DNA from 4 places in the Xenorhabdus siamensis genome. Region 2 is predicted to be linked to each of the others. Evidence: predicted binding sites of a transcription regulator. Region 2 holds the regulator's gene; each other region holds the start of a gene.
What was found. The regulator LexA, encoded in region 2, represses DNA repair genes until DNA is damaged. The targets are predictions, from matches to a motif close to TNCTGTATGTACATACAGNA.
Positions count from the first base shown of each region.

Region 1: AAC852_RS06595 (metal-dependent hydrolase) is a predicted target of LexA. The motif match lies at 6,751-6,770, and genes of this name have one in related genera.
Region 3: AAC852_RS17410 (DNA translocase FtsK 4TM domain-containing protein) is a predicted target of LexA. The motif match lies at 3,978-3,997, and genes of this name have one in related genera.
Region 4: dinB (DNA polymerase IV) is a predicted target of LexA. The motif match lies at 4,314-4,333, and genes of this name have one in related genera.

Region 1 is NZ_JBBMXE010000006.1:112,699-121,155, reverse strand. It holds gene AAC852_RS06620 (GAF domain-containing protein) at 1-52, shown strand, start outside; gene proQ (RNA chaperone ProQ) at 148-861, shown strand; gene prc (carboxy terminal-processing peptidase) at 881-2,992, shown strand; gene htpX (protease HtpX) at 3,189-4,073, shown strand; gene AAC852_RS06600 (L-cystine transporter) at 4,291-5,679, opposite strand; gene AAC852_RS06595 (metal-dependent hydrolase) at 6,118-6,711, opposite strand; gene AAC852_RS06590 (YniB family protein) at 6,962-7,501, shown strand; gene AAC852_RS06585 (fructosamine kinase family protein) at 7,797-8,457, opposite strand, start outside.
Region 2 is NZ_JBBMXE010000012.1:160,765-169,221, forward strand. It holds gene AAC852_RS12895 (quinone oxidoreductase) at 1-144, shown strand, start outside; gene dusA (tRNA dihydrouridine(20/20a) synthase DusA) at 175-1,212, opposite strand; gene zur (zinc uptake transcriptional repressor Zur) at 1,781-2,245, shown strand; gene lexA (transcriptional repressor LexA) at 2,383-3,000, opposite strand; gene AAC852_RS12915 (diacylglycerol kinase) at 3,119-3,490, opposite strand; gene plsB (glycerol-3-phosphate 1-O-acyltransferase PlsB) at 3,628-6,096, shown strand; partial or broken gene ubiA (4-hydroxybenzoate octaprenyltransferase) at 6,182-7,037, opposite strand; gene ubiC (chorismate lyase) at 7,051-7,578, opposite strand; gene pgi (glucose-6-phosphate isomerase) at 7,759-8,457, opposite strand, start outside.
Region 3 is NZ_JBBMXE010000017.1:188,179-196,635, forward strand. It holds gene lolA (outer membrane lipoprotein periplasmic chaperone LolA) at 1-362, opposite strand, end outside; gene AAC852_RS17410 (DNA translocase FtsK 4TM domain-containing protein) at 429-3,914, opposite strand; gene lrp (leucine-responsive transcriptional regulator Lrp) at 4,054-4,548, opposite strand; gene trxB (thioredoxin-disulfide reductase) at 5,184-6,143, shown strand; partial or broken gene cydD (heme ABC transporter permease/ATP-binding protein CydD) at 6,326-8,020, shown strand; partial or broken gene AAC852_RS17430 (IS982 family transposase) at 8,040-8,457, shown strand, end outside.
Region 4 is NZ_JBBMXE010000010.1:54,276-62,732, reverse strand. It holds gene frsA (esterase FrsA) at 1-815, opposite strand, end outside; gene gpt (xanthine phosphoribosyltransferase) at 991-1,446, opposite strand; gene pepD (beta-Ala-His dipeptidase) at 1,706-3,166, shown strand; gene dinB (DNA polymerase IV) at 3,238-4,293, opposite strand; gene AAC852_RS10645 (ester cyclase) at 4,724-5,482, opposite strand; partial or broken gene AAC852_RS10640 (hypothetical protein) at 5,729-5,911, shown strand; gene AAC852_RS10635 (MauE/DoxX family redox-associated membrane protein) at 6,004-6,441, opposite strand; gene AAC852_RS10630 (carboxymuconolactone decarboxylase family protein) at 6,542-6,964, opposite strand; gene AAC852_RS10625 (FAD-dependent monooxygenase) at 7,023-8,141, opposite strand; gene AAC852_RS10620 (aldehyde dehydrogenase family protein) at 8,186-8,457, opposite strand, start outside.

The sequences.
Region 1 (8,457 bases), on a different contig from region 2:
GCATTTGGGGCAATGTGTTGTGCCAAAATATCTGCAACAGAATGTAACTTAACCTATGTATGACGTGGCATTTATCAGCAACACTATTATAATGTCGCCTGTTCATGCCTGCGCTGGTTGGCAAAACCGTTGTAATCAGGAAATTTCATGGAAAATCAACCTAAGTTGAACAGTAGTAAAGAAATCATTGCTTTTTTGGCTGAACGATTCCCGCTTTGTTTTGCCGCAGAAGGCGAAGCACGTCCTTTAAAAATCGGGATCTTTCAGGATATCGTTGAACGTATTCAGGGCGAAGAGTGTTTAAGTAAAACACAGCTCCGTTCTGCTCTGCGCTTGTATACTTCCAGTTGGCGCTACCTTTATGGAGTTAAAGAAGGTGCTCAGCGTGTTGACCTTGATGGTAATGCGTGTGGCGAATTGGAAGCTGAACATATTGAACATGCGCGTCAGCAATTAGCGGAAGCTAAAGCTCGGGTACAAGCTCAACGAGCTGAACAACGTGCCAAAAAACGTGAAACAGAAAACGTATCTGATAAGAAAAGCGAACGTCCTGTGAATAAAAAGGCAGCGCCTCGTCGTCGCCCGTCAGCAGGTAAAAAAGATGAAAAGCGTCCATCACGTTCGCAGGATCATCTGCAACAATCACGTAAGCCAGCAGATAAAACGACCAAAAAAATTGCACAACCTGAATTAACGTCAGTAACAGATGTTTCCTCTCTGAAAGTCGGTCAGACAATCAAAGTGAATGTAGGAAAAAGCCTCATGGATGCTTCTGTGCTGGAAATTGCAAAAGATGGTGTAAGAGTGCAATTACCTACTGGTTTGGCAATGATTGTACGCGCAGAACACTTAAAGTTCTGATACGGAGGCCAACTTGGGCATGAACAAACTCATTACTTTGGCTTTCGTTTTAGGACTATCATTTTCTGGTATAGGGCACGCAAGCACTGTTAATGACAGTGTAAGCCGTAATAACAATGCCACTAATTCTGATGTAGCTGGTATTGGTACAGCAGGTGGAAATAATCCCCTTGTTGTTACTATCAATCAGTTACCCGATCTAAAGCCAGAGCTACAACATCCGACAGTGAGTAAACGGATCGTTTCCCGTTTTCTCCGTTCTCATTACCGCCATTTTAGTCTGGATGCTGATTTTTCAGGTAAGGTTTTTGATCGTTACCTAAATATGCTGGATTATGGACACAACGTTTTTCTGGCATCAGATATTACACAATTTGCTGCGCAAAAAGGGCTCTTAGGCAAAGAGCTTGAAAATGGTGATCTACATCTTCCATACGCGTTATTTAATTTACAGCAGAAACGCCGTTTTGAACGCTATCAATATGCTCTTTCCCGATTGGAAAAGCCCATCTATTTAGATGGTAACGATACACTTGAAACCGAACGTGATAAAGCACCTTGGTCTAAGAGTGTTGAAGAATTAAATAATCTTTGGGATGCCAAGATTAAATCCGATTGGATAAATCTCAAATTGTCAGATAAAAATGACAAAGAGATCAAAGAAGTACTGACAAAACGTTATCGGACTTTATTGAAACACCTTACTCAGAGTAAAAGTGAAGACGTTTTCCGAACAATTATGATGGCTTTTGCTCGTGAAATAGATCCGCATACTAGTTATCTCTCTCCTCGTGATACAGAACAGTTCAATTCAGAGATGAGCCTTTCTCTTGAAGGCATTGGGGCTGTTTTGCAGTATGATGATGAACATGTATCTGTCCGCTCACTGGTTGCGGGAGGGCCAGCCGCTAAAAGTAATTTACTCAAAGTTGGAGATAAAATTATTGGAGTGGGGCAGGCTGGTAAACCAATTGTAGATATTGTTGGTTGGCGTCTGGAAGATGTTGTTGCTCTAATTAAGGGGCCAAAAGGTAGTAAAGTCCGTCTTGAAGTCATCCCAAGTACAAAAGGCGCTAAAAATCACATTATCACTTTAACGCGTGAAAATATCCGTCTTGAAGATAACGCAGTTAAGATGTCAGTTAAAACTGTTGGTAAAGAGAAGGTTGGGATCCTTGATATACCAAGTTTTTATGTTGGTCTGACAAATGATGTAAAAGTACAGTTGCAAAAATTGGCGAAACAAAATGTTTCTGCAATTGTCATTGACTTACGTGCTAATGGTGGTGGTGCGCTAACAGAAGCTGTCTCACTTTCTGGTTTGTTTATCTCAAAGGGGCCGATTGTGCAGATTAGAGATAATACAGGTCGGATTAAAGAAGATTCGGATACTGATGAGGCAATCTATTATAAAGGGCCTTTGGTTGTTTTAGTGGATAACCGAAGTGCTTCCGCATCTGAAATTTTTGCGGCTGCTATGCAAGATTACGGGCGTGGATTAATTGTTGGTGAGCCTACTTTTGGTAAAGGAACTGTTCAACAATATCGTTCTTTGAATCGCATTTATGATCAGATGCTAAGTCCTGATTGGCCGGAGATTGGCTCGGTACAATATACTATTCAGAAATTTTATCGGGTGAATGGTGGTAGTACTCAACTTAAAGGCGTAACACCTGATATCCTTATGCCAACAGGGAAAGAGCCATCTGACATAAGTGAAAGTCAGGAAGACAATGCCCTGCCGTGGGATAGTATTCAACCGGCAAGTTATACTTCTTCAAAGAAAATTTCAGAGTTAGTACCACTATTGACCAAATTGCATCATCAGCGTATCACTAATGACCCTGAGTTCAAATATATCAATCAGGATATTGCCTATTATAAGGTGCTAAAAGAGCGTCATGGTGTTTATTCATTGAACTATGCAGAGCGAGATAAAGAAAATAAAGAATATGAGTTGATTAAATTAAATCGCATTAATGAGCGTTTTAAACGTGAAGGGAAGAAGTCACTTACATCACTTGATGATTTGCCAAAAGATTATAAAGATCCAGATCCTTATTTAGATGAATCAGTACAGATTGCTTTAGATTTGTCTCATCAGCCTGCTGAAATGACTCAGGCGAAGTGATTTCAAACTTCGTTATGGATAAAAAGCCGGCTTGATAGTCGGCTTTTCTATTACTGGCTGGATCTTATATAATATTGTAAAGTTACGTCGATTCTGTCGCTTAATATCTTAAAAAAATTGAATAATATGGGCTCAGCCCCCATCTTATGATTTACTTTTAGTTGAACTGTTTGATTATTATAGGAAGCCAATTTATATGATGCGAATTGCTTTGTTCCTGCTCACTAACCTGGCTGTTATGATAGTGTTTGGGATAATACTTTCACTCACAGGAGTTCAGCGAAGTAGTGTAGCTGGTCTCATGATAATGGCTGGATTGTTTGGTTTTGGTGGTGCATTTATTTCTTTGTTAATGTCGAAATGGATGGCATTACGTTCTGTTGGTGGTCAGGTTATTGAAAAGCCATCTAACGAAATGGAATTTTGGCTGATGGAAACCGTCCGTCGCCAGTCTAATCAGGTTGGTATTACCATGCCACAGGTTGCCATTTATGATGCACCTGATATTAACGCATTTGCGACAGGAGCTCGTCGTAATGCTTCCTTGGTTGCTGTTAGTACTGGATTACTGAATAACATGAGTCGTGATGAGGCGGAAGCTGTAATTGCTCATGAGATTAGCCACATTGCTAATGGTGACATGGTAACAATGACGTTATTGCAAGGGATTGTAAACACATTCGTTATCTTTATTTCTCGTATCATCGCACAAGCGGCTGCAAGCTTCCTGTCCAGCAGCGATGATGAGAGCGAAAGCAGCAGTAACGGTAATCCTATTGTTTATATGATCCTTTCTATGGTTCTGGAGATTGTATTTGGTATTCTTGCAAGCATTATTACCATGTGGTTCTCCCGTTACCGTGAATTTCACGCAGATGCAGGGTCAGCAAAACTTGTTGGACGTGAAAAAATGATTGCTGCATTACAACGTCTCAAAACCAGTTATGAGCCTCAGGAAGAAGGCAGCATGATGGCGTTTTGTATTAATGGTAAATCTAAAAGTTTTAGCGAGCTATTTTTATCTCACCCTCCATTAGATAAACGCATTGAAGCTCTGCGTAGCGGTGAGTATTTAAAGTAACGTTCTTCTCTGATTTTTAGATGAGAGCTTTAAAAAATTAATTAAAGTAAAAGCCGGCGTTCATCTGAACCCCGGCTTTTTTGATGGTGTTTATCAGAAAAAAATGGAATTGAACTGAGAAAGTTGGGTTGGAGGAAAAAGAAGAGGATAAGATTTTGAACCTCACCTTTGTACTGAAATACAAAGATGAGGGAAGAGAATAATGAATTGATCTTGATTAAGATTGACGCAATATTACTTCATCTTGTTCGAATGTTTTTTTATCAGTCTTACCCATTAATTGGCTGGTAATTGTGCCAGCTGCCATTGCTCCGTTGACGTTTAATGCTGTGCGGCCCATATCAATAAGAGGTTCAACAGAGATCAACAGGGCGACTAAAGTTACAGGTAATCCCATTGCAGGTAGAACAATAAGTGCAGCAAATGTAGCACCACCACCCACACCCGCGACACCAGCAGAGCTGACTGTCACGATACCAATGAGAGTTGCGATCCATAGTGGGTCAAGAGGATCAACTCCAACAGTTGGAGCAACCATTACTGCTAACATAGCAGGATAAATACCGGCACAGCCATTTTGACCGATAGTTGCTCCGAATGAAGCGGAAAAACTGGCTATAGATTCCGGAACACCAAGACGACGGCTTTGTGTCTCAACATTTAACGGAATGCTGGCAGCGCTCGAACGGCTGGTAAAGGCAAATGTCAGTACAGGGCCTGCTTTTTTGAAGAACTTCAGTGGATTAATGCCTGTTAATGCCAGAAGAACGCCGTGTACAACAAACATGAGAGCTAAAGCGACATAGGAAGCAACAACAAAATTACCTAATTGTGCGATATCGTGAATATTGGAGCTGGCAACAACTTTAGTCATTAAAGCCATTACACCATATGGAGTGAGGCGCATAACCAGTCTGACAAGTTTCATTGTCCATGCCTGCATAGTATCGATAGCAATAAGCGCTCGCTCACCACGCTCGCGGTCATCTTTTATCATTTGTAATGCAGCAATTCCCAGGAATGTTGCAAAAATTACTACACTGATAATTGAAGTTGGACTTGCTCCTGTGAGATCTGCAAATGGATTTTTAGGAATAAAAGAGAGGATTAATTGCGGTACACTCAGATCTGATACTCGATTAATATAGTTTGCTTCAATCGCCGACAGACGCGCAGTTTCTTGCGTTCCTTGGATTAATCCAGCAGAGGTCAAGCCAAACATATTGGCGATAACAATAGCAATTAAAGCGGAAATGGCGGTAGTGAGCAGTAGAGTACCGATAGTCAGTAAGCTGATTTTGCCTAAAGAAGACGCCTTATGCAGACGTGCAACTGCACTCAGTATGGAGGCAAAAACCAACGGCATAATGACCATCTGTAACAATTGTACGTAACCATTACCGACAATGTTGAACCATTTAATTGATTCTTTCACAATAGGATTGTGTGCACCATAAATCACATTTAATGCCAATCCGAAAAAAACGCCTACAATCAGGGCCATAAGCACTTTCTTGGATAGGCTCCATTGATCTGAACTCGTTTTAGCTAATACTACGAGCAGTGCTGCGAAAATCAGCACATTAATAATGAGTGGTAAATTCATCCCCAGTCTCCAATATTCTGACTAATATGATTTTTTTGTATGGGATATGCTTACTTCAGGTTATAACAAGAAGTTGCACCATATATTCTATTAACTATGCATGGTATCAATATAAGAATTAGCTTTCTTATAATTAAAAAGAATATAATATAATTGTTTATCACTATCTAGTACAATTAGTTATAAGTTCTTATGTAATCTATTTGTACCTTGTTTAGGTTTCGTAACAATATGCAGGGATTTACGGATGATATATGAGTTTTCTGATGTTATATAATTAATATATTTCAGTCCATTACATCACAATAGGAGTCCATAACTAACAAAATAGCGACACCGAAGATGAAAATGACGAGTAAAAATCAAAAATAAATACTTATGTTTTAAGTTAACCCCATTGAAAATATGGGGTTATGGTTTCATCAAAAATAAACTCAGTTACTTATATAGATTTTGTAATTTATCGATATTTAACTTATCAAGCAGTAGCTTATCGAATGGTAGTTTGTCTAAATAGTGCATAAACGATAAGTCGATGTATTGTGGAATGAAAATAGCAATCACTACAATCAAAACGGCTATAAATCGTTCCACTTTTTTGCGTTCTTTTCCCCTTAATATAGGTATTCGGAAACGCATTTTTAGTGGCCATAAGAGAGGAATGCCTGCTGGCGTAAGCATATCTGCAACTAAATGGCTGATATAGCCTACAATCATGGCATGGAAAAAGTCAGTTGGTATCGGCCAGTTAGCAGGCATTTTGGTCTGAAAGAGAATAATGCCAGCAACGAGTGCCAATAGGCTATGTGTAAATCCACGATGCCCACAAAGTCGTGCAATGGGAATGGAAATAAAACGGAATAACCTGCCTAACGTTGAATGTGGATGATCAATATCAGGTAATAAAGAAGCCAAAAGTACACCAGGAAGCATATGCAACCAATCTCCCTGTGCTATTTCTGGAGTAATTTCTAGCTGATGAGCCAATACAAGGCTGGCAACCGAAAAGAGAAGATGCCCTTCTGCTGTCATAATTATTTATACTAAATTGTTTGTTATATTGATATCTATTGCTGTTTATGTATACAGTGCGCGCTAGTATAGAGGGTTTTGTATAAGTTGAATAGGGGGTAAACAAGAAAAATCTTTTATTTATTAACATATCACACTAATATTTAAATGATTTTTGTCTAGAATAGCTATCTATGCTTCTGGAGATTCGTTCACTGACTGTCGCGTTATGATTTGAAATCTATTGGGTATATGCTCATGAGGAGTATTAATGACGTATCAACAAGCAAGATATGTTGCTATTGCGAAGCGGCTGTTGGGTTGGATTATTTTTGTCCCCGCTTTTTTGTCAACTTTAGTTTCAGTGGTTAACCTGATATGGCAACATGAGGTTAAAGGTGAGGGTATTAATGCAGTATTGAATGATTTTTTGAGAATGATGGCTGAAATGATCAAATTCAATACACCATTTTTGGATTTTTTTTGGAAGCATTCTCCAACTCCAGACTATATGGCGATGATCACAGGGGCAAATGTCAGTTTTTTGATTATCTATTTTCTGATGTTTGTTGGCTTGGCAATGAGTGCATCTGGTTTGAGGATATACCGCCAATTCAAATTCATTAAGGAACAAATTGAAGACCATATGATCTTTGAGAAAGCTAAAGAGAGCGGTGTAACTAAAGAACAGTTGGAATCTAAAATCAAATTTCCACGCCATTCATTATTCAGCCAAATATTCATTCTTTATATATCACCCATTATTATCGGCGCAATCGCCTATTTTTTAACGAAATTATTAGGTTGGTAATATATAAGATAGCTGCGAGAGTAGTTAACTCCGCAGCTTACTGATATATCCAAGAACAGAACGGAGAACTGCTTAAAATAGCACTCTGATATCGGGTAGACATAATACTCGTAAAGTGAGAATAATAAAATTTAACTGATGTGATTAATTTCTATTATTTATTTGATTGCTTTATTTTTATTTGCATTTTTATAAAAATTAAATAATAACTAAATAAAATCTAGTTAATAACTTTAACCATTGGATTAGATTTGAAAAAAGAAATTTTCCTTTATTCTGTAGATAGTCAGAATGATTATTCAGATAATATATTATCGATTATGGTTTGTGCAGCAATAAAATTATCGCCACCAAAAAGGTTACAGCGATTCAGTAAATAATAGAGTTGATAAAGTGGTTGTCGTTCAATAAAGTCTGACGGTAATGGCCAAACACTTTGATAACCGTCAAGAACTTGCAGAGGCAATTCAGGATAAAAAGGGAGCATAGCAAGGTCGCATTCACGATCTCCCCAATAACATGCAGGATCAAATGCTACGGCGCAATTGTTGTTTAATGATGCACAATTTGTTGGCCATAAATCGCCATGTAATAAAGATGGTTCAGGTTGATGAGAATGCAGTTTATCACTGATTTTTTGGACAATAGAATCGATATTCCCGAATACCATTCCCTTGTCTGTTGCGAGTTGCAATTGCCAGCCAATACGCTTTTCTGCGTAAAATTGATTCCAGCGTTTTTGCCACCCATTAGGCTGTATTGTAGTACCAAGCATATTGTCAAAATCAAAACCGAATTTCGGTTGTTCATTCCATTGATGCAGCTTAGCAAGTTGTTGGCCGAAGCAATACGCGTTGTGAGCATCAAATGGTTTTATAGGAAGGTATTCCAGTATAAGAAAACTATGACTACGATCATGCCCAACACCGTAAACTTCAGGTATGCGCGTTGTTTTA
Region 2 (8,457 bases):
AAAATCCTGTTTGATTTTATTGCCAGCGGTAAAATCAATGTAGATGTTCGAGAAAATCAGAAGTTTCCACTAAGCGAAGCGATAAGAGCACACCAGATACTGGAAAGCCGAGCAACCCACGGTTCCAGTTTGTTGATACCGTGATTCCCATTTTGAACAAAGCGCCTGAGCGGATTACATCCGCTCTGTTACCATTTCCAATGCTTTTTCAACAACCATAATGTCAGCACCAGGTTTATGTGCATTCTCACTCAAATGACGACGCCATTGACGTGCACCGGGAATTCCCTGAAAAATACCCAAAATATGGCGGGTAATGTGCCCTAAATAAGTGCCTTTTGACAATTCTTGTTCGATATAAGGATAAAGTGCCTTCACCACCTCAACGGTATCTGTCACGGGAGCGGTTTGGTCAAATAATTCACGGTCGACCTTCGCCAGAATAGATGGATTTTGGTAAGCCTCCCGTCCAATCATCACACCATCAACATGCTGTAAATGCTGCTTCGCTTCTTCCAATGACTTAATTCCACCATTAATGGAAATTGTTAGTTGTGGAAAATCTTTTTTCAATTGATAGACCCGTGGATAATCCAAAGGCGGAATTTCGCGGTTTTCTTTTGGACTCAAACCAGACAACCACGCTTTGCGAGCATGGATCACAAAATGATCACACTCACTGTTTTTCATGACAGTATCAATAAAATCACACAAAAACTCGTAGCTATCCTGCTCATCAATACCGATACGGGTTTTAACTGTGACAGGAATATCTACCACGTCCTGCATCGCCTTGACACAATCGGCTACCAGCGTAGCTTCTCCCATCAGGCAGGCACCAAAACGACCATTCTGTACACGATCAGACGGACAACCGACATTCAAATTAATTTCATCGTAACCACGCTCTTGTGCGATCTTAGCACTGTGCGCCAATGCCTGCGGTTCACTGCCCCCCAATTGCAATGCCAATGGATGCTCTTGCTCGTTATAAGCCAGATAGTCCCCTTTGCCATGAATAATTGCGCCTGTGGTAACCATTTCTGTGTAAAGCAGCGCTTCTTTACTTAGCAGGCGATGGAAATAACGGCAATGACGGTCAGTCCAATCTAACATCGGTGCTACGGAAAAGCGGGAAGGTTTGAATTTCCCGCCTCCATTTTGTATTTCAGTGAATTCACTACATTTTTGTGTCTGTATATTTTCGTGCATTTTAGGCTATTTTGAGATTATTGGTACACCATCCAGTACACCACACCAAATGGTGTACTGGTGACTGAGAGGTAAATAATGGCCTACTATACCATAGAAAAACGCCCTCAAGCAGATGGTACTATTCGTTATCGCTGCACCGTTGGTGTCAAATCTGATGGCCCACACAGAATGATACCGAAGATTTAACGGTTGGAGATCTATTGCATAAATAACCTTAGCGCTGCTTAAGCAGCACTGAGGTTAATTAAAACAATAACAAACAGTACTTATTTTTTATTAAAATACGATAATGAAATATTTTTATTTATCATATTTAAAAAGTCATAATTAAAGGTCTATTTCAATAGCTCTATAGAAAATTGGTGTTGTTATTGCTGGCTTAGCTATTTGGTAAATAACTCAATTTAACAATCATAGTCTCTACCCCAAAAGCCAAGAAAACTAATTTATTAATTGATAATCAAAAAGAATGATAGGGCCATGGCCATTAAGTAGATTTCAGCTATGAATTGAAAAAACATGATAACATTACAACCATTGGCATATGCTGAGTGTGAAGGATGTAATGAAAACTATCAACCAAAAAAAGTTACTGACACGGGCTGAGGCAATCTGCCTGTCGCGAGGGGTTCGTTTGACACCTCAACGCCTTGAAATTCTGCGTTTAATTTCAGCACAACCAGGTGCAATAAGTGCCTATGATTTGCTGGATCTGCTCCGTGAAGCTGAGCCACAGGCAAAACCGCCAACGGTCTATCGAGGGTTGGAGTTTTTACTGGAACAGGGTTTTGTCCACAAAATAGAATCTACGAATAGCTATGTGATTTGTCATCATTTTGAACAACCTTGTCATACATCAGCTATGTTTCTTTGCGATAACTGTGGTTCTGTTACCGAACGAGATGCTAAAGATATTGAATCAGCTATACAAAATTTAGCACAAGATGCAGGATTTCATCTGCGGCATAGTGTAATAGAAGTTCACGGCTTGTGCTCTTCCTGCCATGAAATGAATTCCTGTACGGAATAAGTTTTAAAGTCCGTTTTATTAGGCGGTCATCACTGATAAGTTTATTAATTTCCAAGTTCCCAGATAAACGTTTTATTCGCTGGGATAATGAAAAATGACCGCCCAAAATGGCAAAGTGTAATTATCCGCTTTTACAATCAGAACCAATCCCCGTTACGAATAACGCCAACTGCCAATCCTTCAATGGTAAAATTCTGTTCTCGTAAATCCACAACGATAGGCTCAAATTCAGGATTCTCAGCAATCAGTTCAATTCTGTTTCCTGTTTGTTTAAAGCGTTTTACTGTGACTTCATCTTCAATCCGAGCCACGATAACTTGCCCGTTATGAACATCCTGCGTTTTATGCACAGCAAGCAAATCACCATCCATAATACCGATATCTTTCATTGACATACCACGAACACGCAATAGAAAATCAGCATTTGGTTTAAATAATTCCGGATCCACTTTGTAATGGCTTTCGATGTGTTCCTGAGCCAATAGTGGTTCACCAGCAGCAACACGACCGATTAGTGGTAATCCCGTACCTTCATCTTCCTCTTCAAGCAGCAAACGGATACCTCTGGAAGCACCAGCGACAATTTCTATCACCCCTTTACGCGCCAGTGCCTTTAAATGCTCTTCTGCTGCGTTAGGTGAACGAAAACCAAGGCGTGCTGCAATCTCAGCACGTGTCGGTGGCATACCCGTTTGAGAAATATGGTCACGCACCAAGTCATAAACCTGTTGCTGCCTGGCAGTTAATGCTTTCATTTCGCCCCCTGTTTGTTTATACAGTCTGACTGTGAGTATATACAGCTAAAATTGAATTGGGAACCTATCAGAATGTAAAAGCGACTAAATAACGAATTTTGATGAAAAATAAATCACCTTAGCGTATAAAATGCGACCCAATGATTGTTATCCAAATGGATAGTGCCAAAATAACAGCTAAAAATACTGCGGCAGAGCCCATATCTTTTGCCCGCCCTGACAATTCGTGATATTCACTGCCGATTCGATCAACCACGGCCTCAATTGCACTATTTAGCACTTCAACAATAACCACCAATATGACAGAGCTAATGAGAAAAAGTCTCTCAAGCAGGCCAAAATCAAAGGAAAACACCACAATAATCGCTAAGACAGCTAAAATTACCTCTTGTCGAAATGCAGCCTCATTCTGCCACGCGGCTTTAATACCTTTTGCTGAATACCTCACTGCTTTAATAATACGGCTCAAGCCTGTTGATTGATTCGCCATAAAAATTTTCTTCAATAATCATAATAGTTTTAAGATAATATAACTTTTAGTTCTTATTATTATCTTATTTCCACAGATCTCAAAATCTGTTTCTGGTATGCTTGCGACGCATTGCTAATAAGAGGCTTAAAGCAGTTATGTCAGCTTGGCGTAAAATATATTACAAGTTATTGAATTTTCCGATAAAACTTTTAGTAAAAAGTAAGCTTATTCCAACGGCTCCCATTCAAGAATTGAGTCTTGATACGACCCGGCCTATTTTGTATGTGCTCCCGTATCATTCAAAAGCCGACTTATTGACCTTGCGTCAACAATGTCTGGCTCAAGATCTACCAGATCCTTTAACCCCTTTGGATATTGATGATGCACAGCTCCCAAGTTGTGTTTTTATTGATGACGGCCCACGTGTGTTCCGCTGTTATGCGCCTAAGCATGAGTCTGTAAAGATTTTTCATTCTTATCTGGACTTACATCGCAATAATCCTAATCTGGATATTCAGATGGTGCCCGTTTCCGTGATGTTTGGACGTTCCCCAGGACGTGAAGGGCAAGAAACAAATACAGCACCACAGTTGCGACTTCTCAATGGGATCCAGAAGTTTTTTGCAATCCTGTGGCTCGGTCGGGATAGTTTCGTACGTTTCTCCACGCCTGTTTCATTGCGCAGTATAGCTAATGATCATGGTACGGATACGATTATTGCCAATAAACTTGCCCGTGTTGCACGGATCCACTATTCCCGTCAACGTCTGGCAGCAGTCGGGCCACGTTTACCTGCCCGACAGGATCTGTTCAGAAAGTTACTGGCATCCAAAGCCATTGAAAAAGCCATTGCCGATGAAGCCCGTAGCAAGAAAATTTCGCCAGAGAAAGCAAAACAGAATGCTATCAATATGCTGGAAGAGATTGCAGCGGATTTCTCCTATGAAACTGTACGCATAACAGACCGTGTTTTGAGCTGGACGTGGAATCGCCTCTATCAGGGCATCAATGTCCATAATGCCGAACGGACCCGCCAATTGGCTCAAGATGGTCATGAGCTGGTCTATGTTCCATGTCATCGCAGCCATATGGATTATCTGCTGCTTTCTTACGTGCTTTATCATCAGGGGCTGGTTCCACCACATATTGCAGCCGGTATTAACCTGAATTTCTGGCCAGCAGGGCCAATATTCCGCCGCCTTGGTGCGTTCTTTATCCGCCGCACTTTTAAAGGCAACAAACTCTATTCGACAATTTTCCGCGAATATCTGGGAGAACTGTTTTCTCGTGGTTATTCTGTTGAATATTTTGTCGAAGGAGGTCGTTCCAGGACAGGCCGCCTGCTTGATCCGAAAACCGGCACACTTTCGATGACATTACAAGCAATGCTGCGCGGAGAATCACGCCCTATCACCGTTGTGCCAATCTATATCGGTTATGAACATGTGATGGAGGTTGCGACTTATGCCAAAGAGTTACGGGGCGCAACTAAAGAAAAAGAAGGATTTTTCCAGATGGTTCGCGGGTTACGTAAACTACGTAATCTGGGGCAAGGGTATGTGAACTTCGGCGAACCAATCCCATTAGTACAATATCTGAATCAGCATGTTCCGGAATGGCGTGATTCTATCGATCCAATAGAAGCGCAGCGCCCGGCATGGTTGACACCAACTGTTAGTAAGCTGGCTGGCAATATTATGGTTAATATCAATAACTCCGCAGCCGCAAATGCAATTAATCTATGTAGCACGGCTTTATTGTCATCACGTCAGCGAGCACTTACTCGTGAACAGTTGATTGAGCAATTAGACTGCTATATGCAATTGTTGCGCAATGCTTCTTACGCAAATGATGTCACAGTACCGAATAAAACAGCGGAAGAACTGTTGGATCATGCTTTACGGATGAATAAGTTTGAGGTCGAAAAAGACAGTCTTGGGGATATTATTATCCTGCCTCGCGAAAATGCGGTATTGATGACCTATTATCGCAACAACATCCAACATCTGTTGATCCTGCCATCTTTGATTTCCAGCATTGTGATGCATCACCGCCGTATCAGCCGCAGTGAACTGCTTAGGCAGGTACAACTGATTTATCCTCTGCTTAAGCAAGAACTTTTCATGCGCTATAGCAAGAAAGAGTTGCCTGATGTGGTTAATACATTGATTGATGAACTGGCGCGTCAATGCCTGGTTTGTAATAAAGAGCAGGAGATACTGGTACTCAATCCTGCGCGTATCCGTCCATTACAATTGTTGGCAGCAGGTATCCGGGAAACATTACAACGCTATGCCATCACGCTTTCTCTATTGAATGCAACTCCCGATATCAGCCGAGGTACATTGGAGAAAGAGAGCCGGATGCTGGCGCAACGTTTATCCGTGTTACATGGAATCAATGCGCCGGAATTCTTTGATAAAGCGGTTTTCGCTTGCTCAGTGAATACGCTGCGTGAAGAAGGTTATATCCACGATAACGGTAACATGGTCACCATAAGTGCCCATGCTCTTTATCAGGTATTGAGTGAATTAATGTCTCCAGAGATCCGTTTGACCATTGAGAGTGTCAGCATGCCTCCTGAGTACAATGACCACAAACCAGCAAATGAAAATCAGGAATAACGCTTTGACATTCTGAATAGAATTATTCTTAAGCTGATCGTTCTGAAAAAGAGAAGATTAACGGGCGGTGCTAACGCCCGTTCTCTTAAAAAACATAACTGAAAAGAATACCGAGGAACAAAATAAAACCAACGTAATTATTGTTCATGAATGCCTGAAAACACGACTCCCGCTGACGGTCAGAAATCAATTTTTGTTGATAGATAAAGAGCGCTCCTGCCAATAATACTGTCCAGTAATACATTCCCCCTAAATTCACTATGCAACCAACCGATACGAGAATTACCAGCATAACGAATTGCAAAGTACCAATGATTAATTTATCAAAACGACCAAACAGTACTGCTGTTGATTTCACACCAATTTTCAGGTCATCATCACGATCCACCATGGCATACTGAGTATCATAGATTACAGACCAGATTATGTTCGCCAGAAATAATAACCAACACTGTAATGGTAAGGACTCACTTACTGCTGCGAAAGCCATAGGAATTGACCAACCATAAGCTGCACCCAACACAACTTGTGGCAAGTTGCTGATCCGTTTAACGAAAGGATAAATCCATGCCAATCCCAGCGCGACAAAGGATAAAGCAATCGTCATTTTATTCAGTGTCAATACAAGCACAAAAGAGATCAACACAAGTGGCAAATAAGATTTTGCATTCTTTTTCGCTGATATCACCACTGGGGAGCGGACGAAATTTTGTCCGTTCAACATGCCCGTCAAATTTCCTATCAGCGAAATCATTAATACAACATCCTGCCGCCCGCATGAAAAAGACACCCAGAGTGAAAATCAGCAAGATATGTAAGTTCGGCATACCTTTTGCTGCTATCCATAATGCCCAATAGGTTGGCCATAATAACAATAATACGCCAATGGGTTTATCGATACGCATTAAACGGCAATAGGCGCGCCATTTATTTCGCGTCATACTAACCTCCAATCTATTTCTCCCTTTTCATATTATTTATTTTATATACAGGTGATGCCGGCAAAAAAACTTCTGTAAGTAGTAGAGGCTTCTTTGATAAACGCAACAAAGAGCGCCGTGCCCAACGCTGTCCTTGTTGACCTATTTGAATATAATCTCGTGTCAGATTATTGCCACTAAACAGATAGCGCCCAAGTGGAACGGTTCCAACATCCACCAGCTTTTTGTCTGGCCCTGTTAATGTTTCCTCTGGGATTACTGTACGCCCCAATAACCACGGAATATTATCTCCGTATAAGACAATTTCACGTAACCAATACTTTTCGCTTACAGGTAAATGCTCACTTTCATCACCAATATCTGCTGTTGTAATGAAACATTCCCGAAATGGTGCAACTGTTACATGATGGCAATGTTGTTCAAAACGATGTGTCATTGAACCGACTTCCATCAGCCAGTCTAAAATATTTTCCGGAGTATTGACTTCACCAGCCGAAAACCAGTGAATAGGTGTAGAAGTTAATATTGTGTCATCTGCCATGTCATTTTCCAATCGCGGAGAACATCAATTTCTCCGACAGCACAACGAGTGGAATGTGAGGATAGCATGTTGCCGGCCAATAAAATAAAAAGTTGATAGCAAATTATGGAAATTTAAAAAATATCCCCCCGATATATGGTGTTATTGGGGGGATAAGATTAAATAAAATAGAAAATCAGATTAACGCCACTTTTTAAAGCGGTTAATGAGACCATTTGTAGAACTGTCATGGCTATTCACAACTTCTGCCCCCTGCAATTCAGGCAGAATACGGTTTGCCAATTGTTTGCCCAATTCCACTCCCCATTGATCGAATGAGAATATATTCAGAATTGCCCCCTGAACAAAGATCTTATGTTCATACATGGCAATTAATGCACCCAGACTGAATGGTGTCATTTCACGCAATAAAATTGAGTTGGTTGGGCGGTTACCTTCAAACACTTTAAACGGTACAACATTTGCCACCTCCTGTGCACTCTTCCCGACGGCAGCAAATTCAGCTTCTACCTGCGCCTGAGTTTTACCAAAAGCCAGTGCTTCAGTTTGTGCGAAAAAGTTAGATAGTAGTTTGCTGTGATGATCAGCAACCGGATTATGACTAATTGCAGGTGCTATAAAATCACATGGAATAAGTTTCGTACCCTGATGGATAAGCTGGTAGAAGGCATGCTGACCATTTGTACCCGGCTCTCCCCAGATAATCGGCCCGGTCTGATAATTTACCGGATTACCATTGCGGTCAATATATTTACCGTTTGATTCCATATTTCCCTGCTGGAAGTATGCAGCGAAACGGTGCATATATTGATCATAAGGCAGAATCGCTTCAGTTTCTGCACCAAAAAAATTGTTATACCAGATGCCAATCAGCGCTAA
Region 3 (8,457 bases), on a different contig from region 2:
TCCGCAGGATCATTACGAGCAATCAACATAAATGGTGTATTGCCCGTAGCATCTTTCAGCCAATTAGCTGTTACTTGCTCAACAAAAGGATTGTAGAACCACAATGTTTTGCCATCAGAAATCAAAGTACTTTCATCAGGTGATGTCATATGCCAATTAAACAAATTGGGACGTTTAACCCAGAGTTGCCCTTCACCCTTTTGGATCGTTGAACCGTCACTGCTGGTAACAGTCTGGGTAAAGTTAGCGTGAAAACTATTTACCTGACTCAATCGTCCCTGTAAACTTTGTGCAGCATCAGCCCATGCAGAACTCACGCTCATTCCCATCATCAGACAACCAATCAACATCAGTTTTTTCATGTGTGAATACCTTCAATTCATATATTATCGGCATCACAATAACCGATGCCGAATCTAAAATGATGCTCAGTGTTCATGTGGCGGAGGTGCTAAAACCTCACGATTGCCATTATGACCAGGCGCACTGACAATTTGCTGAGCTTCCATCTGTTCTACAATTCGAGCTGCCCGGTTATAACCAATGCGGAATTGACGTTGTACCCCTGAGATAGATACTCGGCGTTTTTCAATCACAAATTCAACTGCCTGATCAAACAAAGGATCCAGCTCTTCATCACTATCTAATCCCAATCCTCCTTCGCCATCTTCCCCCCCTTTAATAATATTATCAATGTATTGAGGGCGACCACGCGCTTTCCAGTCATTAACAACTTCATGGACTTCCTGATCACGCACAAAAGCACCGTGGACACGTACAGGAATCGAAGAGTTTGGTGCCAAATAAAGCATATCCCCCATACCAAGCAATGATTCCGCTCCTCCCTGATCAAGAATGGTACGGGAATCAATTTTACTGGAAACAGTGAATGCAATTCGCGTAGGAATATTGGCCTTAATCAATCCCGTAATAATATCAACAGAAGGACGCTGTGTAGCCAGTACCAAGTGGATCCCCGCAGCCCGTGCTTTCTGTGCCAAACGCGCGATTAACTCTTCCACTTTTTTCCCGACTGTCATCATTAAATCGGCAAACTCATCGACCATAACAACAATATAAGGCTCTTTTTTCAGTACAGGATGTTCCACATCCATACTGTCACCTGGCTTCCAGAAGGGATCCGGGATCGGTCGGCCCATATTTTCAGCCTGTTTGATCTTATCGTTATAACCCGCGATATTGCGAACGCCTAAAGCTGACATCAATTTATAACGGCGTTCCATTTCATTGACACACCAACGCAGTGCATTGGCTGCGTCTTTCATATCAGTGACCACTTCTGTCAACAAATGCGGAATGCCTTCATAAACAGATAACTCAAGCATCTTCGGGTCGATCATGATAAAACGAACATCTTCTGGTTTCGCTTTATACAAGATGCTGAGGATCATGGCATTAACGCCGACTGATTTTCCCGAACCTGTCGTCCCTGCCACTAACAAATGAGGCATTTTCCCTAAATCAGCAACAACAGGCTGACCAGCGATATCTTTTCCCAAAACGATAGTTAATGGTGACGGGTTATTACGGAATTTTTCACAATCCAGCACTTCCCGCAAATAAACGGTCTGGCGTTTTCTATTCGGTAATTCCAAACCCACATAAGGTTTTCCTGGGATCACTTCAACAATACGAACTGCGACAGCCGAAAGTGAACGAGCAAGATCACGAGATAAATTAGAGATACGGGAAGCTTTAACCCCAGGCGCTAAATCCAATTCAAAACGCGTGATTACAGGACCTGGAGAGAACCCAACAACATCCGCTTTGACACGATAATCATTCAGACGAGCTTCAATTAAACGCGAAGTTTGTTCCAGCGCAAACATATCAATCGGTTCTTCTTCTGCTGGAGGTTCTGCCAGAAGATCTAAAGAAGGCATCGGTGTAGTCGGCTTAGGCAATGGCTGATCATTACGTACCAAAAATGGATGAAACAGACTCGGTTGCTGCGGTTGCTGCGGTTGCTGCGGTTGCTGCGGTTGCTGCGGTTGCTGCGGTTGCTGCGGTTGCTGCGCAAAATTATGCGTAGTTTCCAACTGATGAGAATTTTTTAAAATAGAAGAATCTGTTGAAACCGGAACAATATTTTTTTCTTGTTCTGGCTGAATAGCCTCCTGCGGTAGTATAGATCCAGAAGGCGTAAATAATGGTTCTGCTGGCTCAGGAATTTCTACGCTATTATTTGGTGAAAAGTAATCAAAAATAGGCTGTTCAGACTGCTGGGCAAGCTGGCTTTGATAACGTTGACGTTGCTGCTGTTCAAATTCTTTCCGCAACGTTTCTTCCTGCTCTGCTTGTTCATCAATACTGATTGGTGCTTTATCATCACGGTTCTCAACAGATTGTTCTGCTGTTGTTTTTCCATGTATTGGTTGGTTATCATGTGTTGGTTGGTTATAAATAGAGGTGAAATTTCCAGTTTTTACTTGTTCTGCCTCTTTTTCCAAATCATAACCATAACGCTCACGTTGTTGCGCAATAAATTGCTCACGCAACATATTTTGCTGCTGCTCATCCATTCTCTGTTCTTCAGCTTCAGCATTGAGTTCAACCTGTCTTTCTTTCCGCTGCAAATGCTCAGACAAACGTTGAGAAGGGACTTTAATACCATACAATTCACGGCGAGTCGGTATTCGTACCGGATTCGGCCTTGGCATTTCAGGGCCTATTCCCTGTTTCATCTGAGGATTTTTCACAACAGCAATAGAGCTAGTTACCGAATCCCGCAAATCAGTACTATCTTTTGAAGGCGGTGACATTGACATAGCACTCTGTGTTGCTATGTCATTCCCCGGCTGGTGCTCATCAGGCAGCTCAAATGTATACCGGGTAGGCTCTTGCCCCTGACTATTTTCAGTTTGTTCTAATCCAGTAATCTGTTCAGATCCAACCTGCCCTAATTCCGTTTGTACTGATACTGCTTCTGGAACTATGGATATTTGTGGCTTAATCAGGTGAGATGTATTGTTTTGTTCCAGAGTAGATTGCATCTGTTCAGGTGAAATACTTTCAGACTTAGGAGAAACTATTCCAGGTGAAATTGTTTCCTCTGACTTTTCCATAACTGGCTGTTCTGAAATGGTATTCACCAACTCTGTTACTGTCGGAACTGTCAGCAACACATCATCTTCATCATCAGCAATGGCGTTTTGAATAACATGAGTTGCCCTAACAGGAGCTACTTTAGACTCCCCTTGTTTAGAATGGCTTGTATCATTAGAAGTCTCTGGAAAAACTTCTTTTTCCAACTCATCATTATAATCAGTTTGTGTGCGACCACGATTAACCACAAAACTGAGCGAATCCAGAGTGTATTCCCCGATTTTTTCTGCAATGGTAAGCCAGGACCAGCCCGTAAATAATGTGAACCCGATAGCCCATGTTCCAAGCAAGGCCAAAGTTGCACCAAGGATGTTAAACCACGGCAAGATCGCGTTACTGAACAGACTACCGATAACACCACCTGAAGCAAAATCATCGAAATCATCAATATTGAGTGCAGCCAAACCACATGAAGTCAAAATAAGAGTTAAGGCACCAATAACGCGTAATGCCAGTGTGAAGAAATCCACATACTCTTGCCTATCTTTCTGACGGAAAGCATTCCAACAACCCGAAAGCATTAAGGGTGGGACTGCATAGGCAAGAATACCAAATGCTGAGAATAGTATGTCTGACAACCAGGCACCAATGCTGCCACCTAAATTATGAACAGGTTCATGCCAGGCAGTTTGTGACCAGCTAGGATCGGAAGGGTGAAAACTGATAAGTGCTACCATTAAATATACGGCACATATAGCAATAACCAACAGAACGGCTTCCAGAAGCCGACGGCCATTGCTGACTCTTTTTAATCTAACACGTTTGTCTTCTGTATATTCCTGGTTCAAGAAAGGCTCTCCAGGTTTTCCTGTTGATTAAACGGAACAACGCTGAGGTTAGCTCAGCGTTGAAACTGTATGCATAAACAGGAGTGTACCTAAATTTTTCCTGTTTTGCATCTATACACTGTACATTGTAGACAAAAGCTTAACGAGTCTTAATTACCAAACGGTTACTCTGTTTCACTTCTTCCATGACTACATAAGTACGAGTATCGTTAACGCCCGGAAGACGCAATAAGGTCTCACCTAGTAATTTACGGTACGCAGACATGTCTGGCACACGTGTTTTCAGTAAGTAGTCAAAATCCCCTGAAACCAAATGGCACTCTTGAATTTCCTCCAGTTTTTGTACGGCAGTATTGAACTGCTCAAAAACATCTGCTGCTCCACGGTTTAGGGTAATTTCAACGAACACCAGCAATGATGCATCCAAATAATGGGGATTCAGCAAGGCAGTATAACCAGAAATAAAGCCTTGACGCTCTAAACGACGTACGCGTTCTAAACAAGGCGTAGGTGATAATCCTACCCGTTTGGATAATTCCACATTAGAAATACGGCCGTCTTTCTGCAATTCGTTAAGGATATTACGGTCTATGCGATCAAGATCTTTTCCTGGACGCTTCTTATTATCTATCATCTTATTGCTCTCTCTTTATATTCCTACACCCATAACATTTTCCCTATCTCTTTTAAGCAGTTGAGCTGGAAAAGATGTCTTCAAAGGCTAAAGCTCAATCTGTAACCAAGGTTTGGGGCCTGCACGTAATCTTCCAGAATACAATTTCCCAGAACTCGATTAACCAAAACACGACTTACTAGAGCACTGTCTTCCAGAATGTTATCTCCCAAAACACATGTCTCTCAGAAAGCAGCTTATCGGCAATTTTTAATATTCTATGAGAAAATTATCTACGCCAAATTGTCTGTTCTATAGAAACAATTGATTAGCGAGGCAGATAATTATCTCTTACATAGATGTTTTCGCAAATGCATAGCCGATTGTCAAAGTAAATGAACAAAAATCAGAACAACCTACCAAACAAATTTTCGGTAAATCGTTTCAATAGCTCGTTTCATGCCTAAAACGAATAAATGATGTTCAATTCAAAAAGTTAAGCACTCACTTCTTACATTCCTATTACATCACAGTTACTATCTATCGGTAAAATCGTTAATAACATGAATATTTTATCTGATAATCGCTTTTTTTAACTTATTATTTCTCCTACAATCCCTAAATCTGCAATATGCGATAATGGAAATGAGGTATTCATGAGTACAGCCAAACACAGTAAGCTCATCATTCTTGGCTCAGGTCCTGCTGGTTATACTGCTGCTGTTTATGCGGCCCGTGCTAATCTAAATCCCGTACTCATTACCGGGGTTGAGAAAGGCGGTCAATTGACCACCACGACCGAAGTTGAAAACTGGCCCGGTGATCCTGAAGGGCTAACAGGCCCTGTTTTGATGGAGCGTATGTTCCAGCACGCTGAAAAATTTCAGACAGAAATTATAGCTGATCACATTAAGAAAGTTGATTTCTCAAAAAAAACATTCCATCTATATGGTGATGATCAGGAATATACCTGTGATGCCTTAATCATCGCAACAGGTGCCTCTGCTCGTTATTTGGGACTGCCTTCCGAAGAAGCATTTAAAGGACGTGGTGTTTCTGCCTGTGCAACTTGTGATGGTTTCTTCTATCGTAAACAAAAAGTTGCTGTCATAGGTGGCGGTAATACTGCTGTTGAAGAAGCTTTATATTTGGCGAATATTGCGTCTGAAGTTCACCTAATCCATCGCCGTGATACTTTCCGTTCAGAAAAGATCTTGATTGACCGTTTGATGGATAAGGTTAAAAACGGCAATATTATTTTGCATACTGATCGCACCCTAGATGAGGTTTTGGGTGATGAAATGGGTGTAACAGGTATCCGTATTCGCGATACGAAAAGTGACAACACTGAAGAGCTGGATGTCGCAGGTGTTTTCATCGCCATCGGTCATAGTCCTAATACCGACATTTTTGCAGGGCAGCTTGAGCTGGAAAACGGGTACATCAAAGTTCAGTCCGGTCTGCATGGAAATGCTACCCAGACTTCCATTCCCGGTATATTTGCCGCAGGTGATGTCATGGATCATGTTTACCGACAAGCTATTACTTCAGCCGGCACGGGCTGTATGGCTGCACTGGACGCCGAACGTTTTCTGGACGGACTGGCAACTAAATAAGATGATCTTTCCCCAAAAGCGCTGTTTCGATAGCGCTTTTTAACAGGTAATATTTTTACAGGTAACATAATCTTACAGGTAACCATTATTTTACAGGTAACCATAGTGCGCGGAAGCTGGCAATACAATGACCAGCTTTTTGGATATGCCGTATCATCATCTGCTAATCTAAAATTATTCTTATGGACAAAACAAGACAATCTGAACTTGTTCGATGGCTGAAACAGCAAAGCGCTCCAGCCCGTCGATGGCTTCGTCTATCCATGCTGCTAGGGCTAATTGGTGGTTTATTGATTATCACTCAGGCCTGGCTTCTCGCTTCTATTCTTCAGGCGCTTATTATGGATAATGTCCCCCGTGAAAATCTCATCAACCAATTCCTCATGTTGACGGCTTCTTTCACGCTGAGAGCCATTATCAGTGCTGTCCGGGAGCGTATCGGGTTTATCTGCGGTAAAGTCGTGCGTCAACAAATCCGCGGTATGGTATTGGATAAGCTGACCCAATTGGGACCTGTTTGGGTAAAAGGCAAACCGGCTGGTAGCTGGGCGACCATTATTCTGGAACAAATTGAAGATATGCAGGATTTTTATTCCCGCTATTTACCGCAAATGACCCTTGCGGCTACTATTCCTGTCTTAATCCTGATCACTATCTTTCCCATCAATTGGGCCGCGGGTGTTATTCTGTTCGTAACTGCGCCATTAATCCCTATTTTCATGGCCTTGGTCGGATTAGGGGCAGCTGATGCTAACCGACGCAATTTTGTTGCACTTGGTCGCTTAAGTGGTCATTTTCTGGATCGTTTACGTGGTCTCGAAACATTGCGTTTGTTCCATGGGGGAAAAGCAGAAATTAAACAAATTACCGAATCAACAGAAGATTTCCGACGCAGGACAATGGAAGTACTACGTATGGCATTTTTATCTTCTGCGGTATTGGAATTTTTTGCCGCTGTTTCCATTGCGGTTGTCGCTGTTTATTTTGGTTTTTCTTATCTGGGAGAGTTACATTTTGGCAGTTATGGCCTTGGCGTGACATTATTTGCCGGTTTCCTCGCACTTATCCTCGCTCCTGAATTCTTCCAACCGCTGCGTGACTTGGGCACTTTTTATCATGCTAAAGCCCAGGCGGTGGGCGCTGCGGAATCACTTTTCACCTTGTTAAGCAGCAATGGGAAACACACCACATATGGCGGCAGAAAAACCTTATCAGATAAAGAATCAGTGACCATTGAAGCAAATGAATTGGAAGTTCTGTCACATGATGGGCACCGTCTTGCTGGCCCTTTAAATTTTACAATTGATAAGCATCAACGCATTGCATTAGTGGGAAAAAGTGGCGCAGGAAAGAGTTCACTGATAAATGTGTTACTCGGTTTTCTGCCTTACCGGGGTTCATTGAAAATCAATGGAAACGAATTGCGTGAGCTTGATCTCGATAAATGGCGTGAACAAGTAAGTTGGGTTGGACAAAACCCTCATCTGCCGGAACAAACGGTACTCGATAATATTCGCCTTGGTCAATTTGATGCAACACCAGAACAGATCCACGATGTAATGAAACGCGCTTATGTCGATGAGTTTGTCTGCGATCTCCCTGATGGCATAAACACAGTTATTGGTGATAATGCGGCTCGCCTATCTGTTGGACAAGCTCAGCGCATCGCTGTAGCACGGGCATTATTAAATCCGTGCCAGCTTTTGTTACTGGATGAACCCGCAGCCAGCCTTGATGCTAATAGTGAACAACGCGTGATGATGGCATTGAATCAGGCATCTGGTCAGCAAACGACATTATTGGTTACACACTTACTGGAAGAAACGCTGAAATACGACCAAATCTGGGTTATGGAGAGCGGGTTAATTATCGAAAAAGATAACTAACCTGAATTCTGGAAAAACCTCAATGGGATGGTTCTATGGGTTCAAATTACACCTGATTATTAACCATCTGGGCGAAATTTTAGCGCTTAAAGTGACCCCGGGTAATGTGGATGATAGGGAGCCTGTACGCGAATTATCAAAAGATCTCACGGGTTCTCTTTACGGCGACAAAGGATATCTGAGTCAGGAATTGGCGGATGATTTAGCTAAAACGGATATCACCTTTATCACGAAAAAGCGCCGCAACATGAAAGCGCTTGCACTGGCTGAGTGGGATAAGGTTATGCTTAAAAAGCGTTTTATCATTGAAACGATTAATGGACAATTAAAAAACGGCTCTCAATTAGAACATTCTCGTCACCGAAGTATAACCGGTTTTTTGTTAACCATTTTAACGGGATTGATTGCTTACTGCCTTAAAGAGAAAA
Region 4 (8,457 bases), on a different contig from region 2:
CCAAAAATGCCCACTCTTGTATGGTCAATCCACGGAACAGTTTTTAATTGTTGCAATACTTGTTGATGAAGAGCGCAAGTATCCTGTGTCAATGTAAACTTGGCTGAATAGCCTATAGAGGGCATATCTACCGTCAGCATTGCAAAACCTAGCGGTGAGAAATGTTCCCGAAACAATCGCCAACAATCACTTTGCAGACTATCAAGACTGGCACAAACAAGTATTGTCGGACATGGCCCCTGAATATCTGGAGGAATATGCAGTAAACCGGTAACGGTTTTACCTTCTTCTACCTGAAATTTCAGTTTTTTCAACTGATAATCAGAAAAATGTGCTGCATTTTCATAAGCTTTATTAGCCAGAGCAACAGCCTGATTTGCCAATTCGTCACCACGCAGATGGGGATACGCAGCAACGCTGTATAACATTGAGGCTTTTAACCAACACTCACTGGCTTCAGATCCCTGTTCAACATGCTGTGCTTTCTGCTGCCAGAACATGGCCTGTTGTGACCATTCAAAGGCCCAATTCCCTTTACGATAGCCAACCACTGTGTCCAATAAATGGTCATGACTGCGTTCAGCATTTGTCACCGCAATCCTGCTGAGAACATCTTGAATTTCCAGCGGATTGATCCCCCTCCAGATCCAAGCGAGCCAGTTAATCATGCGATACCAACGTTCCTGGCGCTCTCCACTGAGTACTTTATTACTGGCATTAGTCACTTGTGGACAAACGTATTTTACCAATGTAGAAGTTTCCCGCTGTTTAACCTGAGGTTTAAACAGCGATTCTGAAAGATTATGTTTAGTCATGGCAAAAGAAATTTATTACTGCTTATCACAAAAATATCCAATAGATTTCGAGTCGCATTGCAGTAGCAATAGAAAAATCCCCAGACGCATAGGTAACTATATGACTGGGGTAGCTATAAAGAATCGTGCAGCCAATTAAAGAGCAACTTGCAAGATGAGAGGTATAGTATAATTATTATTCACAGATAGGTGGGATAAACGCTACGCCCATATCCCACGGCTGTTCAATCCATGTGTTTTGAGGAATATCAACTACATAATCATCCACTAACGGACGGCCAGCAGGTTTGGCAAAAATCGTCACGAAGTGCGCTTTTGGATACATCTCACGGATTGCCTGAGCAGTGCCTCCGGTATCAACCAAATCATCAACGATGATAAAGCCTTCTCCATCCCCTTCGGCTTTTTTCAACACCTTTAACTCACGCTGATTATCATGATCATAACTGGAAATACAAACTGTATCCACATGACGGATCCCCAGTTCACGAGCCAATAAAGCTCCAGGTACAAGCCCGCCACGACTGACAGCAATAATACCTTTCCATTGCTCTGCGGGAAGTAAACGTTGTGCCAGTTTACGGGCATGTATTTGCAACATATCCCACGTTACGACATATTTTTCGCTCATAAAATTTGATCCTGGAAACTAAGAAAATCTCAGAAAAGAGTTGTTTGTTGCGGAATAAAGGTTGCGCGAGATTATAGTGAGTTAGGCGAGCAAAAACCAGCAAAAACAAGGAACATCCTGATTGCGCATTATTCACAAGAAAATGGTATTCTCAGGCAAGAGCATAGACACTGGGGCAGCTCAAGATGATAAAAGCCCCCGATATGTCAAACATTATATACTTCCCATTTCATCAAGATGCAGTTACAGGAGATCTGACGTGTCCGAATTATCAACACTATCCCCTCAGCCATTATGGGATATTTTTGCTAAAATTTGCTCCATTCCACACCCATCCTATCATGAAGAAGAACTGGCCTCTCACATCATTGAATGGGCTAAAAACAGAAATTTCCATGTTGAACGCGATAAAGTCGGTAATATCCTGATCAGAAAACCGGCCACAAAAGGCATGGAAAACCGCAAAGCAGTCGTGCTTCAAGCTCATCTTGATATGGTTCCTCAAAAAAACAATGATACACAACACGATTTTACGAAAGATCCCATCCGTCCTTACATTGATGGTGATTGGATAACGGCTGAAGGTACAACATTAGGGGCAGATAATGGTATTGGTGTGGCTTCCGCCTTGGCAGTGCTGGCAGATGAATCTGTCAAACACGGCCCGCTGGAAGTTTTACTGACCATGACTGAAGAAGCAGGTATGGATGGTGCATTCGGCCTTCAACCCGGCTGGTTGCAAGCTGATATTCTGATAAATACTGATTCAGAAGAAGAAGGCGAAATCTATATGGGTTGTGCAGGTGGTATTGATTTTGTCTCAACGATAACACTCTCCCGCGAGTCTCTGCCAGCAAACTATCAAACTCTGCAACTAACGCTGAAAGGCTTGAAAGGTGGTCATTCCGGTGGTGATATCCACTTAGGATTAGGTAACGCTAACAAATTACTGGCTCGTTTTCTCGCTACACATACAGAAGAACTTGGCCTGAAATTGATTCATTTTCAGGGAGGAACACTGCGTAATGCTATTCCTCGTGAAAGCTCTACTATCATTGCCGTGCCAGCAGAGCAGCGCCAAAAGCTACATCAATTAAAAGATGATTATTTGGAAACATTGAAAAATGAATATGCGGTTGCTGACACAAATTTGACTCTCTTATTGGACGAAATTGAAACTTCATCACCAGCATTGACAGCAGACTGCCAGTCTCGTTTTATCTCTATGTTAAACACCATGCCTAACGGTGTTATCCGTATGAGCGATGTCGCTAAAGGTGTTGTAGAAACATCCCTGAATGTAGGCGTTGTTAATATGGAAGCAGACAGAGTGGAAATTATCTGTCTGATCCGTTCATTAATTGAAAGTGGTAAAGCCTATGTTGCCGGGATGCTGAATTCTCTGGCAAAACTGGCCGGCGCAGAAACAACAGCAAGTGGTGATTATCCTGGCTGGCAGCCGGATGCCAATTCTCCGGTTATGCATTTAGTCCGCGAAACTTATCACCAATTGTTCGACAACATGCCGAATATTATGGTGATCCACGCAGGTTTGGAATGTGGGTTGTTTAAAAAACCGTATCCAGATATGGATATGGTCTCCATTGGCCCAACCATTCGTGGCGCACATTCACCTGATGAAAGGGTTCACATTAAGAGTGTTGGTCAATATTGGCAATTGTTGACTGCCATTCTGAAATCAATTCCGGTGAAAGAGTAATGTCGGCATCCCCCCTGCTCACAAGCAGGGGGAATATTCTTTCTTACACGCTTTCCCTATAACAAGCGGTATTACCATTCCAACAATAACTGTCGTTCCAGTTGTGGATTCTGTAATGTCACGTGCAGACCAACTAACCGGACGCCCCGGCCTTCTCTGCGAATTTCCCAAGCCTGTCTGGCGATCCGAAGCAGATCCTGTTTATCTAATAGAGGATGAACATGTTCCTGTGTCGTCAGTTGAAAATCATCAAATTTTAATTTAATGCCCTGACGAGCAATACGGAGATCAGGCTTAACCTTTCCCAACCGCTTTTCCAGTTCAGGGTAAAGTTGTTCAATCAATTCGGCACAATCACGCCAATCATGAATATCCTGCGCCAGTGTTTTTTCGACACCAACAGATTTACGTAAGCGCTCAGGCTTGATTAAGCGCTCATCAATACCATGACAACGCTGCCAAAGTGCTAAGCCAAATTTCCCTAATTTTTTTATTAACTCTAACTTGTCATAGCGTTGCACATCCACACAGGTTTCCAAGCCCAGACCTGATAATCGATTAGCCGTTACTTTTCCCACACCGGGAATTTTGTGTAATGGTAAAGATTTCACAAACTCTTCAACTTGTTCAGGAGCAATCACATACTGACCATTGGGTTTATTGATATCTGATGCAATTTTGGCCAGAAATTTAACGGGTGCAACACCTGCCGAAGCAGTTAATTGCAACTCCTCAAAAATGACCTGACGAATCTCTTTAGCAATTAGCGTCGCGGAACCATAACAATATTGGCAATCCGTTACATCCAGATAAGCCTCATCCAGAGAAAGCGGTTCAATCAATTCGGTATAACGAGAAAAAATCTGGCGGATACGTTGAGAAACTTCTTTATAGAACGCCATTCGTCCTGAAATCACTTTCAATTGAGGACAAAGTTTCAAAGCCATTGAGGTAGACATAGCGCTGTGTATGCCGAAACGGCGGGCAGGATAATTCGCTGTACTGATAACACCTCGCCTGTCAGCACTACCACCAACAGCAATAGGAATATCGCGAAGTGATGGGTTATCCCGCATTTCAATAGCAGCAAAAAAGCAGTCCATATCAATATGAATAATCTTGCGCATCTTATCTCTCCACGACAAATAACTGTATATATATACAGTTAAAAATCATAACGCGCTACTTTTTTTAACCATTTTTATCACATGCATTTCTATCGATTTTGAAAAAGATAAGGTTTTGCGGGTCAAAAAACGTGAGCAATCACTTCTGTGCCGGGATCGATGAGAAGAAATGCACGATAAAGTGATAGGGACGTCTATTGAGCGTGAAAACTACGTTTAATGAGTAATCTAACCATTTACATAACCTGAAAATCAAGCATCAGAAAGTCACCTGGGATAATGACTATATGCTGAAAGTTCTTACTATGGGATTTTCAGCAGTATAAATTAGACCCGTTTGCCCTGGTTCGAATCATGACCGACGTGAAACATTAACGGTGGCTGGAGATCATATTTTTATCAAATGTCTGTCACAATTGCTTAGTTCAGATTAAATTATTATTGAGTAGTTTAATTTAAAATATTTATTCTTTCTTATGCGAATTATTATAAGCAATCCAACTCTAACCATAATTTCAATCGCATGACACTTAATAATGAACTCCATAAGCATTTTTTTATTACTAATACCAATGACTTCGAACGCTCTTTTTAAGTGAGTCTGTACGGTACTGTTTTCTATAGATAATAACCTTGCAATATCTTTGATAGACGTATTTAACGTAGAAAGGGCAAGGCACTCTATTTGCCGATAAGACAATTGATGTCCTAATATTTGATTGATTAAATTATATACCTCAATATTTTTTATATCAAAAACTGGAGAATATGATGAACTTGTCAATTGTAAAATAATATTTTTTATATCAGTCTTTGTGTGATAATGGATAATTTTCTCATCATTGAAAACAATTTTTGTTGTTCCACGATAATTAACCTTTTTTCCGGTTGCAGAAATTGAATAAAACTCACCAAGATGTTCTCCTTCAATTTCCCAATCAATAATAATATCTCTATTGTGAGCGCTGATATTATTTTCTCTGTATACTAAATAAGGAAAAGCCCTGTACCAAATTTTCAATAGTGTTATAAAAGAATCAATGCCAACTGAAGTTCCGGTAGGACTTTCAATAATTGTATCATTATCCATCATTTTTATTGATTTATCTGTGGGATTTTTTAGAACCCAAACTTCATGCATAAAATACTTGGCATTAGATATATTTTTTTCTCTTTGTTTAGTAGTCATAAAGTTATACCTTGCGGATTCGACAAACTAATAAGTGCTATTTTTCAAAAGAGCGGTTAGTTGCTATAACAAGCATCTTTTCTACCACAGGGAAATACACTATGTCCTATACACAACTGACTGAAACAGAAAGATACCATTTCCCCAGTTTAAAAAAAGCAGGTTGTTCACATCTTTTCATTTCCGCGTCATTCAATCGAAATTCACACCTGCCATCAGTCGGGAGATGAAGAGAAATCAGAATAAATCAGGCAATATTTTCCAAAGAGAACTGATTTTAATGAATTAACTGATCAAAAAATAAATTTTATTGTAAACCGCTTAAATGATTACTCCATAAAAACACAGCACGCTAAAACACCGAATGAATTATTAAGGAAATATAAGCACGTTTACTACCAGATTAACAATGTTGTACTTATTATGTAATCTCACCAAATCTAAATATAATTAAAGTAATTTTGGTACTGTATTACACAATGCAGTACCATTTAGTTATTATCACTATTTGATCTATTAATTTAGATAATTTTATCTTCACCCATTTTTAATTTTTCAAAAAAATAGAGTAGAAGGGCACAAGAAAACGCAGATAAAACACTATAGTCAAACACACTTTTTAATAAGCCGGTTGTTGCCATTGCGATAGCAAAAATTAATAGCAGGATTGCACTTATCAATGCACTTTCTTTGATTTTAAAACCTACCATTAAGCATATTGGTAAAATGATTTCCAGAAGAGTAACTCCCCAGCCCAAAATAGGGATCATAAAATCAGGTGCCCAAGGGTTTAAACGTTTAACAACGTCAAGAAATACAGTGAAGTTACCCCATGTAATTTGCTCTTCACCATATCCACCATGAAAACCCAGTCTGTCAGCAACTGCGACTAGAAATGCAATAGAAAGTGAGTAACGTGCGATTAACATTGCATATCTTAATTGATTTCCACTTAACATAGGATTTCCTTTAGTCGTGAAACTATCATGTCTTATGAAAATAATATTCATAGAATATATTGTTTAACACATCAACTAAGTTGCAAATAATGGAAATTTACTACCCATTATCTCCAATGCTTACTGCCATTCTATTCAAGGCATTCATGACTGATATAGCAGCAGTCAGATCAACAATTTCTTTTTCTGAAAAAACCTCTTCTAAACGTTCTCTGATAGGGTCAAGATTTTTTTTCCTAATGCTTGTTGTTAGCGCTTCACACCATTCTAATGCCAATATTTCTTTCGGACTATAGATATTGGAATTAAACCAGCCTGGTAACTTATCGAACTTTTCCTCTTTTATACCTAGCTTACGCCCCATTTCTGCATGGAGCCTACAACAGTAGGCACAACCATTAATTTGTGAGGTTCGCATTTCAACTAAAAGAATAAGCGAGTGATCTAATTCAGTTTTCTGTATTTCATCATAACTTTTATACAGTGGGTTTATTATCTTAGGGGATATTTTTGCGTAATTCATTATAACCTCTGTTTACTATTTTATAAAATGAAAATATAAAATACATTCTCTTTATATATTATTGTAACAGATTTATAGAAAGATCATCTTGTGAAATTCTACCACTTCTCAAAAGTAAAGAGATAGAAAATTGTAAAAAATCATTTGAAATTAATGAATCAACATTTTCAAACCAAGATTGAGAGTTTTTTGCTGCTATATGTAAATTTAATGATTCATTTTGCCGGCACTGTTGGTAATGTGCAAGGTTGGTTAGATCTAATCTATTGCATGACCTTAGATTTTCCGCTAGTGCAATTGCATCTCCTATTGCTAACTTTGTTCCTGAGCCGATAGAAAAATGTGTAGAATGAGCAACATTTCCTAGCAAAACTTTTTTATCGTAATACCAAATTTTGCTTACGGGAGAAACAAAACGACGCCAATAGATTTTTTTTCTAAATATATCATTGAATTTTAATGGATGGCCATGTAAATGTCGGTAAAAAGTTTTTTCCAAAAAATTTATTGTTTGCTTTTTATCCATATATAAAAATCCTGTTTTTATCCAAGTTTCATGTGAACATTCAACAATAAACGTAGAACAATTTTTCTCAAACTTGAAACAATGCGCCCAAAACCAACCTGTTTCTGTTTGTTCGAAAATAAAATTAAAGGTATTATTAAAAAGTTGTGAAGTCCCTAACCATAAATATAAATTATTTCCTTCATGAAGTACTGTATTAAATTTATTTTCTAACTGATTTCTTATTTTACTGTTGGAACCGTCACTTATAACCGTCAGATCAGCGGAGAGCTTAATAAGATCTTCATATTTTAATGAAATATTATAATTTATTCTGATACCAATATCCTGTGCTCTTTTTCTCAGAATATTGACCATACTTAATCGACTGATCGCAAGAAGTTGTTGCTTGGATGAGCGGATTATCTTTCCTCTAATGTGAATATCAATATGATTTAACGTTAAAACATGAGACCTGAGTTGTTCAACAATAATAGGATCAATTTTGGCTAATTGTTGTAAAATTGATTCAGAAAGTGTAAGCCCCCACCCGGTTGTAACGTTTGGTAAGTGACGTTCATATATAACAATTTCATGATGGTGATTATGCATTTTTGTAAGAATGGCAAACACTAATCCGGCAGGGCCTGCACCAATACACTGTATTTTCATTTATTTTCTTCCCAAATTATTTAAATTTGAAAAATTCAGATACATCATTGTAAGCCATACGCAACACGTTTAATGTTGACTAAGTGTTTCCAGATGATCGGATCAGTCGTATGGTTGCTGCCAAAAGTTCCGCTACCTTGCATAAATGATATAGGGAGCTCAGTTGTTTCTCCAAGCATGCCATGTGTTGCCGCAGTATTCACCAAAATCCTCCCGGCAGGCATAGCGAGCGAGAATTGATGAATCTCATCGGGATCTTCACTATGTATTACGGCTGTATGACCAGCACCTTCTTTACAAATTAACGAATAAGAGA